DNA from 2 places in the Nitratireductor aquibiodomus genome. Region 1 is predicted to be linked to the other one. Evidence: riboswitches for the same ligand, from Rfam matches in the RefSeq annotation. Region 1 holds a riboswitch; the other holds the start of a gene.
The links. Region 1 has a riboswitch for cobalamin ahead of BLW55_RS07865 (ribonucleoside-diphosphate reductase subunit alpha). Riboswitches for the same ligand answer to the same signal wherever they lie in the genome.
Positions count from the first base shown of each region.

Region 1 (5,767 bases):
AGCGACTGGGCCTGGTCGATCCATTTCTGACGGCGCGAGGCAGCCTCGATGAGCCAGGCGGAATCGATCTCGAACGCGGTTGCATAAAGTGCCTTGAGATCGTCGGGCACCCGGTCGATCTGGCCGATGGACCCATCGAAATATTTGAGATCGGACATCATGACCTCATCCCACAGGCCGCGGTCCTTCAGATCGTGGATGAGCGCCGCGTTCACCACCGTGAAATCGCCCGACATGTTCGATTTGACGAACAGGTTCTGATAGGCGGGTTCGATGGACTGCGAAACGCCGCAAATGTTGGAGATGGTGGCGGTGGGCGCGATGGCCATGCAGTTGGAATTACGCATGCCGACCTTCTTCACCCGCTTGCGCAGGCTCTCCCAGTCGAGCGTTGCGGCGTTATCCATCTCGACACCCGGCCGCGCCTCTTCCAGAAGCCGGATGGAATCGATCGGCAGGATGCCTTTCGACCACAGCGACTTCTCGAACGTGGGATAGCGCCCGCGCTCGTCGGCGAGTTCTACAGAAGCCGAAATTGCATAATAGCTGATCGCCTCCATGCTGGCATCGGCAAACGCCACCGCATCCTCGCTGGCATAGGGTATGCGCAGCTTCTGCAAGGCGTCCTGAAAGCCCATCAGACCAAGGCCGACCGGGCGATGCCTGAGATTGGAATGGCGTGCCTCCGGAATGGTGTAGAAATTAATGTCGATGACATTGTCGAGCATGCGCATGGCGGTGCCGACCGTGCGTGCCAGACGCTCCAGATCGAGTGCGCCATCGGCAATGTGATTGACGAGGTTCACGGACCCCAGATTGCAGACGGCCACCTCGTCCTTAGAGGTGTTGAGCGTGATTTCCGTACATAGGTTGGACGAGTGAACGACGCCCACATGCCCCTGCGGCGACCGGATGTTGCACGGGTCCTTGAACGTGACCCAGGGATGCCCGGTCTCGAACAGCATGGTGAGCATGCGCCGCCACAAATCGACCGCGCGCACGGTTTTGAAGACGCGCAGCTCACCGGCCTCCGCCTTTGCCTCATAGGCCTCGTAGGCAGCACGGAACGCTTTGCCGTAAAGATCGTGCAGATCGGGCGTCTCGTCGGGCGAGAACAGGGTCCACGGACCGTCCGCCGCGACGCGCTCCATGAACAGGTCGGGCACCCAGTTGGCCGTGTTCATGTCGTGCGTGCGGCGGCGGTCGTCGCCGGTGTTCTTGCGCAGGTCGAGGAATTCTTCAATGTCGATGTGCCAGCTTTCCAGATAAGCGCAGACGGCGCCCTTGCGCTTGCCGCCCTGATTGACGGCGATGGCCGTGTCGTTGGCGACCTTCAGGAAGGGCACGACGCCCTGGCTCTCGCCATTGGTGCCCTTGATATGCGCGCCGAGACCGCGCACCGGCGTCCAGTCATTGCCGAGCCCGCCGGAATATTTGGCAAGCAGCGCATTGTCCTTCACCGCCTTGAAGATGCCGTCGAGATCGTCGGCAACCGTGGTGAGGAAGCAGGAAGAAAGCTGCGGGCGCAGCGTGCCGGAATTGAACAGGGTGGGCGTGGAGGCCATGAAATCGAACGACGACAGGAGATCGTAGAATTCGATGGCGCGCGCCTCGCGGTCGATCTCGCGCACGGCAAGCCCCATGGCGACACGCATGAAGAACGCCTGCGGCAGCTCGAACCGGGTGCCGTTGGCATGCAGGAAGTAACGGTCATAAAGGGTCTGAAGGCCGAGGAACTGGAAATTCAGGTCGCGTTCGGGCCGGAGCGCGGCGCCGAGACGCTCCAGATCGAAGCGGGCAAGCTCCGGGTCGATGAGATCGTTGGCGATGCCCTTTGCCACGAAGTCGGGGAAGTAACGCGCGTAGCGCTCCGACATCTCCGCCTGCGTGGCCTGCTCCGGCCTTTCGGACACGAAGGTCAGAGCCTCGCGGCGCAGTTTGTCGAGCAGCAGACGCGCCGAAACGAACGCGTAATCGGGCTCCTGCTCGACCAGCGTGCGGGAGGCAAGAATGGGAGCCAGAGACAGTTCGTCCTGACGGATGCCATCGTAGAGATTGCGCTTCGTCTCGCTCAGGATCGGCTCGGCCGAAACGGATTCGAGACCGGCGCAGGCTTCATGAACGATTTCCGCAAGGCGGGCCTCATCCAGCGCAACCAGCGTGCCATCGTCCCGCGTCATTTGCAGGGTGGATTGCGGTGCTTCGGCATCGACGGTTTCGGCGGCCCGTTCGCGGGCGCGTTCCTCACGGTAGAGCACATAGGCACGGGCAACACGGTGATGCTCGCCGCGCATAAGGGCGAGTTCCACCTGGTCCTGAATTTCCTCGATGTGGAACAGGCGGTCGGCATCGGCCCGGCGCGTCAGCGCGGACACAACCTGTTCGGCAAGCTCTTCGACAATATCGTGGACACGGCGCGAACCGGCGGCGGTGGACCCTTCGACCGCCAGAAACGCCTTGGTCAGCGCAATTGTGATCTTGGCCGGATCGAACGGCGTCACCCCGCCATTGCGGCGGATGACACGATAGCCCGGCTCGGACGAACCGGCTTCGCTCTTTCTGGTGGATGGCGGAACCGCGACGGTTCCATTGGTGTTCTTTACTTCAGTCGCCGGCATCTAGACCCCCGTGGCGGTTGGACAGGGGCGCGGAGACATGCGGCGCGACGGGGTTTCCCATGGCGACACACGCACCACCGGGACACCCCGCCCGTGGACGTTTATCTCGTCATGGCAGGTCTCCTGGCTTGCAGGTCGTCACCGCTGTTCGGCCTTCCCAGCACACATTGGGCGCCAGTGACACAAAACGAAAGCGGCTCGCTGCTTACAGTTGCGGGGGCAGCGCCGGACTTGCCCAAAAGGCGCACCGGCTTCCCTTTTCACTCCCGATCCAAACAAGAATCGAAAGAACCTTGACCCCTACAGTTGGTATCCATAGGGGCCACGAAGTCAACATATTGTTTCGGTGGAAAGCTGAAGCAAACTTTTGGACAATGCGCAAAGCCGCTTTGGCCTTGGCTCTAAAGCGCGTCGCGATCTTTCAGATTCGCTCTGCGCGCTTTAGGTTCTTGATTTGACGCATGTCTTTGTTCCGAAACCGGTGCCCACTTTCGGGAGACATGCGTTAAAGCGCGCGCATGACCTTTTCCAGCACGAGAAAAATGCGTTTATCATCGCATTGGGCGGCATTGAAACGCAGGAAACCACGGGCCGAACCGGAAAGGCTGAACGCGTTTCCCGGCGCAAGCACCACATCATGTTCCAGCGCATGACGGGCAATCGCCGACGCATCCAGCCCATCAGGCAGACGACACCACAGGAACATGCCCGCGCGGGGCTCGATCCAGGGCTCGATGCCCAGCATCTTCAAACGATGGCCGACCGTCTCGCGCGACGCGGAAAGCCGCTGGCGTACCGTCTCCATATGCCTGCGGTAGCTGCCATCACCCAGAAGCGCCAGCACCAGCTCCGCCGCCATGGACGGCCCGCCGAAGCATGTGGCGATCCGCAAATCGGTCAGCCCGTCGATCCAGCCCCGCGGCGCTGCAACGAAACCGCACCGCATCGAGGCGGAAAGCGACTTGGAGAAACTGCCGATATAGACCACGCGCGCAAAACCGTCGAAGGCGGCAAGGCGCGGTGCCGGCTCGACCTCGAAATCCGCGAAAATGTCGTCCTCGACAATGGTCAGGTCGGCCTTTTCGGCAAGCAGCAAAAGCCGATGGGCAACCGCCGGCGAAAGCACCGCTCCGGTCGGGTTGTGAAGCGCGGAATTGGTTATGTAGAGACGCGGCGAATGCCGGTCCAGCGCTTCGGCGAACCGCGCGACATCAGGCCCCGACGGTGTGTAGGGCACGCCGACGATCTTCACCTGATGCGCGCGCAACAGCGCATGGAAATTGAAATAGCAGGGATCGTCCACCAGCACCGTGTCGCCCGGCTTCAGAAGGAAGCGGCAAAGAAGATCAATGGCCTGCGTGCCGGAATCGGTGAGCATCACCTGACCGGGAGAAGCCTCTATGCCATGGCCCGCCATACGGCGCGCAAGCAGCGTGCGCAGCGATGGCGATCCAAGCGGCTCGCCATAATCGGCTAGCACCGCCGCATCGGCGCGCGACAGGCGACGCAGCGCGCGGCGCATGGCCTCGACCGGCATCCATGACGCGGGCAACCAGCCACAACCGGGCATCGCCATGCGCGAACCGGAGGCCAACGCCTGCCGCGAGATCCAGAGCGGGTCGACCTCACGGTCGAGCGCCGGTCCGATCTCCGCCAGCGCCAGCGGCGCAAGCGGCGCGGTGACGAAGAACCCGGCCCCCGGCCGCGAGCGGATCACGCCTTCGGCGGCAAGCCGGTCATAGGCCTCGACCACGGTGGATTTCGAAACACCCATGGAGCGCGCGCAGCTGCGGATCGACGGCAGCTTCGCCCCTGGCGTGAGCGTGCGATTGGCGATGCGTCCGCGAATGGCGGACATGACGCCTTCAAGGCGTGTTTCATCGGCATTGCGTGTGGATGTCAGCATCGCTGTACTGTCCGTTCGACCATTACAGTTTATCAAAATTGTACTGCATCGTCTCTGGCGACGCCATGCCCCCTGCCCCACACAGGCAGGAGAAAAGGAGCATGGCATGAACAAGACAATGATCGGATGGGCGAGCAGCTGGGCGAGCGGCCTACTGGGTGTGATCATCTTCAGCGGATCGCTGCCGGCGACACGGGTGGCGGTGCTGGGTTTCGATCCGCTGTTTCTGACCGTGGCGCGCGCATCGATTGCCGGGGTTCTGGGCGGGCTTCTTCTGCTGGCGTTTCGGGAAAACCTGCCCAAACGGAGCGAGCTGAAAGGGCTGTTCATCGTCGCCATCGGCGTGGTGGTGGGTTTTCCCCTTCTGACGGCGCTGGCGCTCGAGCACATCACCTCGGCGCACTCCATCGTGTTCATCGGTCTTCTGCCGCTTGCGACCGCCATTTTCGGCGTTGTGCGCGGCGGCGAGCGCCCGCGCCCGGCATTCTGGCTGTTTTCGGTGATGGGGAGCGCGCTTGTCGTGGGCTATGCGGCAAGCCAGGGCATGACCGCTTCCCCGAAGGGCGACCTCTTGATGCTTGCGGCCATCATCGTGTGCGGGCTCGGCTATGCGGAAGGCGCATCGCTTTCACGGCGAATGGGCGGCTGGCAGGTGATCTCATGGGCGCTGATTCTGTCGCTCCCGCTCATGCTGCCGTTGGCGCTCTACACCCTGCCGGCAGGGTTTGAGACCGTGGATACGGGGGCATGGCTGGGATTTGGCTATGTGTCCGTCTTCAGCATGCTGATCGGCTTCGTCTTCTGGTATCGAGGGCTGGCGCTGGGCGGCACGGCGACGGTTGGCCAATTGCAGCTTTTGCAGCCCTTTTTCGGCTTCGCGCTGGCGGCGATGCTGCTGCACGAACCCGTGACGGCCGGCATGATGGCGGTCACCGCCGCCATCATTCTGTGCGTGGCAGGGGCCAGATTTTCCGCCGGGCGCTCAGGCGCGCCGGCGACAGTTGGTCAAGACCTCAGGCGAAGCTCGACGTCTTGAGGAACTCGGCAAGCCGTTCGGTCTGCGGCTTCAGGAACATCACCTTCGGATCACCCTCCTCACCGATCACACCCTGGTTCATGAAGATGACGCGGGAGGAAACCTCGAAGGCAAAGCGCATTTCGTGGGTGACAAGGAGCATGCTCATGCCATCGGCAGCCAGATCCTTGATCACCTGCAGCACTTCGCCCACCAGTTCGGGATCAA
Region 1 is NZ_FNSL01000001.1:1,645,893-1,651,659, forward strand. Features, by position in the region: gene BLW55_RS07865 (ribonucleoside-diphosphate reductase subunit alpha) at 1-2,618, opposite strand, end outside; cobalamin riboswitch at 2,715-2,929, opposite strand; gene BLW55_RS07870 (aminotransferase-like domain-containing protein) at 3,124-4,524, opposite strand; gene BLW55_RS07875 (DMT family transporter) at 4,631-5,560, shown strand; gene BLW55_RS07880 (amino acid ABC transporter ATP-binding protein) at 5,538-5,767, opposite strand, start outside.

Region 2 (5,767 bases), 630 kb from region 1:
TCGCCCGTATTCTTGTGCCAGTCCTCGTCCACGGTGATGAGTTCGTGCTCATGGTCCATCTGGCCGGCTTCTTCCATGAGCGCCTTCGCCTCGTCCAGATTGCGCTCAAGCTTCGGCAGCTCTGCATATTCAGGATGGATCGGGCAGACATGGTGGTTCTCGGCCACCTCGCCGGCATTGTTGTAGCCAAGCGCCAGAACGGTCGTGTTGTCCACGGCGCGCTGCAGCGCGCGGCGCACCTTGTCGTCATCATAGGGCTTGTTGTTGACATTGGTGCGGGCCACGATCGTTGTGGCGGTTGTGACCTCTGACTTCACCAACCCGAGGGAATCGAGAATATCCACGAAATCGGCAGTGGTCTCGTAATTCGCGTGGATTTCTCCGGATTCAAACGCGCTGACGGTCGCGGACGGATCCGTGCCGTAGTCGATGAACTCGATGCCATCGAGATAGGCTTCGCCGCCCCACCATTTGCCGTCGGCCCGCTTCTTCAGCTCCACCCGGTTGCCGACCTCGTAGGACACGAGCTCAAAGGGACCGGTGCCGATGGGATTGGCAACAAAATCGCGGCCCGTCTCGTCAAAGCTCGGATGAACGATAAGGGCCGGATAGTCCGACATGCCGGGAATGATCGAAATATCAGGCGCCGACAGGTTAAGCTTCACCGTCATGTCGTCGACCTTTTCGATCGCGCCTTCGCGCGCCTTCTTGGTCTCCGGATCGACGAGCGAGGCCATACGGGCCGGCATGGAATTGCCTTCCACGGTCTGGTCGCACCAGCGGTTGAAATTGTAGATCACGTCATCTGCCGTGAAGGCATCGCCATTGTTCCAGGTCACGCCCGGGCGCACATGGAGAATGTATTCGGTCGCATCCTCGTTGACTTCCCAGCTTTCGATAAGCTTGCCCTCGAAGGTGAAATCGCGCGTGTACTTCACCAGCGGCTCAAGCGTCTGGCGCATGGCGTTTGCGATCTCCGACCAGTCGGCCGTGCGCGGGTCTTTCGGGTCCTTGATGAACATGGCGACACGCAGCGTGCCGCCCATTTTCGGCTCCTGCGCCATGGCCTGCCCGGGAGCGGCCAGGCCCAGCATTCCATAGGCTGCCGCCGTCGATGCGCCGAGTGCGCTTGCGAGCGCAAGAAACTCACGCCGGTCCATTCGGCCGGATCGTGCCTCATCCGCCATTTCGGCAACGCGGGCCGGCACCTTCTCGCCATTGCTCTTGAAAAACGTCATCGACGCACTCCCGTTATCTACCGTTTTCGGTTCTCGATTAGCATTTCCCATCCCGCCCCCGATGTCAAAATTCCCCAGGGTTCGGAAAGCGAATTCTGCAACTTTTTCGACAATTCCAATGACGGATTTGCGACAGTATTGCCGCAAAAACTACACGAAGAGCCGATTCTGCAACAAGAGCCACCTTACCCTCATGACAAGCACTGACCCGAAGCAGCACACTTGGCAGACCTGCGCGCACCTGCCGATTGACGCTGCCGGAGCCAGTTGCTAAGCGATTTCGGTTCGCTTGAGGTGCTCCGGCAGGTGTCCGCCCGCCGGAGGAAAAGGGAACACGGAACGGTCATTCTTCATGTGACCGCAGCCGTGGCTGCTCCCGCAACTGTGAGCGCTGAGGCTCCTCCAATGCCACTGGGCGCAAGGCCCGGGAAGGCGAGGCAGCCGACGAAGCGCGAGCCAGGAAACCTGCCTCAGGCCGTCACCGACCGGATGCGGGACGCTTCCGGGGCTGTGTTTCTCGCAGTGGTGGCGATTGTCATCGCTGGCGGGGGGATTGAAGTCAGGCGTCTGTCGCTCTCCAGCAAACCGGAAAAACTTGGTTCTGGAGCACACGCATGCGTTCAAATCGACACCGAAACTCTATCCTGTCCAGCACGACCGCGCTGATACTGGGCTTCTCCACGCTCACCGCGCAGGCTGAAGACTTCGAGCTCGACACACTGGTCATCACACCCAGCCGCACGCCAACAGAGGCTTCCAAAGTGGGCTCCACGGTGGAAGTGATCAGGCGCGAAGAGATCGAAGAGCAGTCTCTGCCGCTTGCGGTGGAATATCTTGACCTTCTGCCGGGTGTAAGCCTGTCATCGCCAGGGGGCGCGGGCGCGGAGGGCAGTCTGTCGATCCGCGGCGCGCCCCGCCGCTACGTGAAAACCCTCTACAACGGCATCGACATTTCCGACCCGACCAGCACCCAGGTGCAGACATCCTACCAATATCTCCTGTCCGGTGGGCTGCAGAACATCGAAGTCCTCAAGGGCTCACAGAGCACCCTCTACGGCTCCGACGCCATTGCGGGAGTGATAAGCCTGTCGACACTGGACGACGTCGAGCCCGGCATCACCCACATCCTTCACGGCGAAGGTGGCTCGCATGGCACGTTTGGTGGTTCCTACGGTTTCAGAGCTGGCAGCGAGCAGTCGAAACTCTCCATCAACGCCACGGGCTTCCGCACCGACGGCATTTCGGCCGCAGCCTCCGGCACCGAGCGCGACGGCTACGAGAACATCACGTTCGATGCAAACGCCGAACATGCGTTCTCCGAAGTCTTCTCCGTCTTCGGGTCGGCGCTTTATATCGACGCAGAGGCCGAGTTCGACAATCAGGGTTTCGGCACTCTTCTGCCGAGTGACAATCCAACGGCCACCAACCACAGCAGACAACGCGCAGGCCGCGCCGGTTTCAATCTCGACCTCATGGACGGCCGCTTCCGCAACACGGTCTCCGTACAGGCCTTTGACCTCGAACGGTCGATTACCGGCACGGGCTTCGATGGAAGCTATAATGCTCGCCGCTACAAGGCCGACTATCAGGGCGCTTTTGACGTCAATGAATGGCTGGTCGTTCAGGGCGGCGCAGATTACGAACGCCAGAACGCGGTCTTTCCTGCCGGCCTGTTCAATCCCGAGATTGATTCCAGTTTCTGGATTGCCGGTGTCTGGGGTGAAGCCATCGCCACACCGCTGGAAAACCTGACGCTGACCGCCGGTGTCAGACAGGACGAACACAGCGAATTTGGGGGGCACACCACATATCGCGCGACCGCGTCCTATCTTTTCAATGAGACCGGGACGCGCCTGCACAGCTCCGTGGGAACCGGCTTCCGCGCCCCCAGCCTCAACGAACTCTTCGGTCCCTTCGGCGCAAACCCCAACCTTCGGCCCGAAACCAGCTTCGGCTTCGACATCGGCGTTGAGCAACGTTTCTGGAATGGAGCGGTGGTTGCCGATCTCACCTACTTCCAGCTCGAGATAGACGATCTGATCGGCTACACGACGCACTATGAGCAGATCGCGGGCACGTCGCGCCAGCGCGGCGTCGAGGCCTCGCTCCGCTATGCCGCGACCGACTGGCTGATCCTCACCGGCGCCTACACCTATACACACTCGGTGGATCAGAACGACGTTCGCCTGACGCGCGTGCCACGCCACGAAATCGGCCTGACCGCCAGCGTGAAGCCCGCAGAGAAGTGGACAATATCGGCATCTGCCAGGGCGGCTATGGATACGGTCGACACCGGCGGTTTCGAGCTTGACGATTATCTGCTTGTCAACGCCAGGGTCGCCTACAAGCCGACCGAGGACACCGAACTCTATGTCCGCGCGGAAAACCTGCTTGATCAGGATTATCAGACGGTACGCGGCTACAACACACCGGGCTTCGGGGTCTTCGCTGGCTTCCGGGCAAAGTTCGCTCCCTGATGCTGGGGAGTCGGAAAAGCCTCCCTCGCCTTTCCGGCCTTGCTTTTCTGGCCGGCGCGCTTCTTGTCGCGCCGGTTTCGGCCGCCCCAAAACGCGCCATGTCGCTCAATCTGTGCACTGACCAGCTTGCCATGACGCTGGCCGGGCCGGATCAGCTCGTCTCCGTCTCCTTCCTTTCGCGCGAGCCGAGCCTCTCAATGCTGCATGAAGAAGCGCAGGCCTACCCGGTCAATCGCGGACTTGCCGAAGAGGTGTTCCTTGAAAAGCCCGACCTCGTGGTCACCGGCACCTACGCGCTCCACAACACGACCACCCTCTTGAAAAGGCTGGACTTTCATATCGAGGAATTTTCGTTCGCACAGACCCTCGAGACCATTCCGGGCGAAATCCGCCGTATGGGCGCGCTCCTCGGTCAGGAAGAGAAGGCCGAAAGAATAGCAGGCGATTTCACAGTCGAACTCGAAGCAATTGCCGCACGCCAATGCGACAGGCGCCCCACCATGATCGCCTACGATCAGAACGGCATCGCGCCCGGCAGCGGCACGCTGGCTGATTCCGTGATGCGCGCCGCGGGCTTCGCCAATCTGGCCGCCGATCTCGGTGTCGTCGGTATGGCACCCTTCCCCCTGGAACAGGTGATCGCCGCCCGGCCGGACGTCATCAGCATCAGCAGAAAACAGGACGCGCCGACACTCGGCGAACACGTGCCGCGTCACCCGGCGATTGCCGCCCTTCCCGAAACCCGCATCGGTGCATTCGTGCCCGAAGGCTCCCTGTCGTGCGGTGCCCCGGGAGTGATGGAAGCCGTGCGCGCGCTGGCCGCACTTCGCGCCGAGATCGCCCCCTGCCCGCAGGACGCGACGCAATGAAGCTCTCCACGTCGCTTGCACTCCTCGCACTCGCGCTGTTCGTCGTGTCGCTGCTGATCGGTCCCGCCGAACTGGGCCTCGGGAACAGCATAACCGGCCTTTTCGCCGGCGGCGGCGAGGCGGCGGCCATCATCATGCGCGAAATCCGCCTGCCGCGCGCCCTGCTCGGCCTTGCCATCGGCATATCGCTCGGGCTTTCCGGCGCGGTGCTTCAGGGGTTTTTGCGCAATCCGCTGGCGGAACCCGGCGTGATCGGTGTGTCCTCCATGGCAGCGCTCGGCGCGGTGGTGGTGTTTTACTCAGGCCTTGCCGGAAGTTCGCTCTATGCCCTTCCTGCCGGCGCGCTGATCGGGGCGCTTCTCGCCGTTCTGATCCTGCTCGCCATCGCCGCGCGCCAGGGCTCGACGCTCACGCTCATCCTCGCAGGTGTCGCACTCTCCAGTCTCGCGGCAGCGCTCACCTCCCTGGTTCTAAACCTGTCACCCAACCCCTTCGCCGCCTATGAGATCATCTTCTGGCTGCTGGGTTCTCTGAAGGACCGATCCATGGAGCATGTGGCACTCGCCCTGCCTCTCATGGCCTGTGGCTGGCTCCTGATCGCACTGTCGACCCGCGCCATCGATGCGCTCTCACTGGGCGAGGAAGCGGCCTCCAGCCTCGGCATTCACATGGGCCGCGCACGCTTCCTGATCGTCGCCGGTGTGGCGCTCTCCGTTGGCGCGGCAACGGCGGTCGCCGGCACCATTGGCTTCATCGGCCTCGTGGTTCCGCATCTCATCCGCCCGCTGACCAGCCGACTGCCAAGCAGCCTCCTTCTGCCTGCCGGCCTCGGCGGTGCTGCACTTCTGCTCGCCGCAGACATCGCCGCGCGGATCGTCCTTCCGGCCGGCGAGCTCAATGTCGGCGTTCTGACAGCACTGATCGGCGCGCCCTTCTTCCTGTGGCTCGTTGTCCGCGCCCGCCGGGAGATGCTTTGATGAACCTCCACATCGACAGTTTGAGCGTGAAGCTCGGAAAGAGGCAGGTTCTTGATGCCATCAGCTTCGACATTGAACCCGGACAGGTGATTGGCCTTCTGGGGCCGAATGGCGCCGGCAAATCCACGCTCATGCGCGCGCTGAACGGGCACATTGCCGCCGAGGGCGCCATGCAGCTCGGCGAACACGATCTAGCGGCGATCGGC
Region 2 is NZ_FNSL01000001.1:1,017,954-1,023,720, forward strand. Features, by position in the region: gene BLW55_RS04825 (ABC transporter substrate-binding protein) at 1-1,238, opposite strand, end outside; cobalamin riboswitch at 1,514-1,725, shown strand; gene BLW55_RS04830 (TonB-dependent receptor plug domain-containing protein) at 1,853-3,715, shown strand; gene BLW55_RS04835 (ABC transporter substrate-binding protein) at 3,715-4,584, shown strand; gene BLW55_RS04840 (FecCD family ABC transporter permease) at 4,581-5,561, shown strand; gene BLW55_RS04845 (ABC transporter ATP-binding protein) at 5,561-5,767, shown strand, end outside.
Region 2: it holds a riboswitch for cobalamin, as region 1 does, so the genes downstream of both, BLW55_RS04830 (TonB-dependent receptor plug domain-containing protein) here and BLW55_RS07865 (ribonucleoside-diphosphate reductase subunit alpha) in region 1, are expected to answer to the same signal.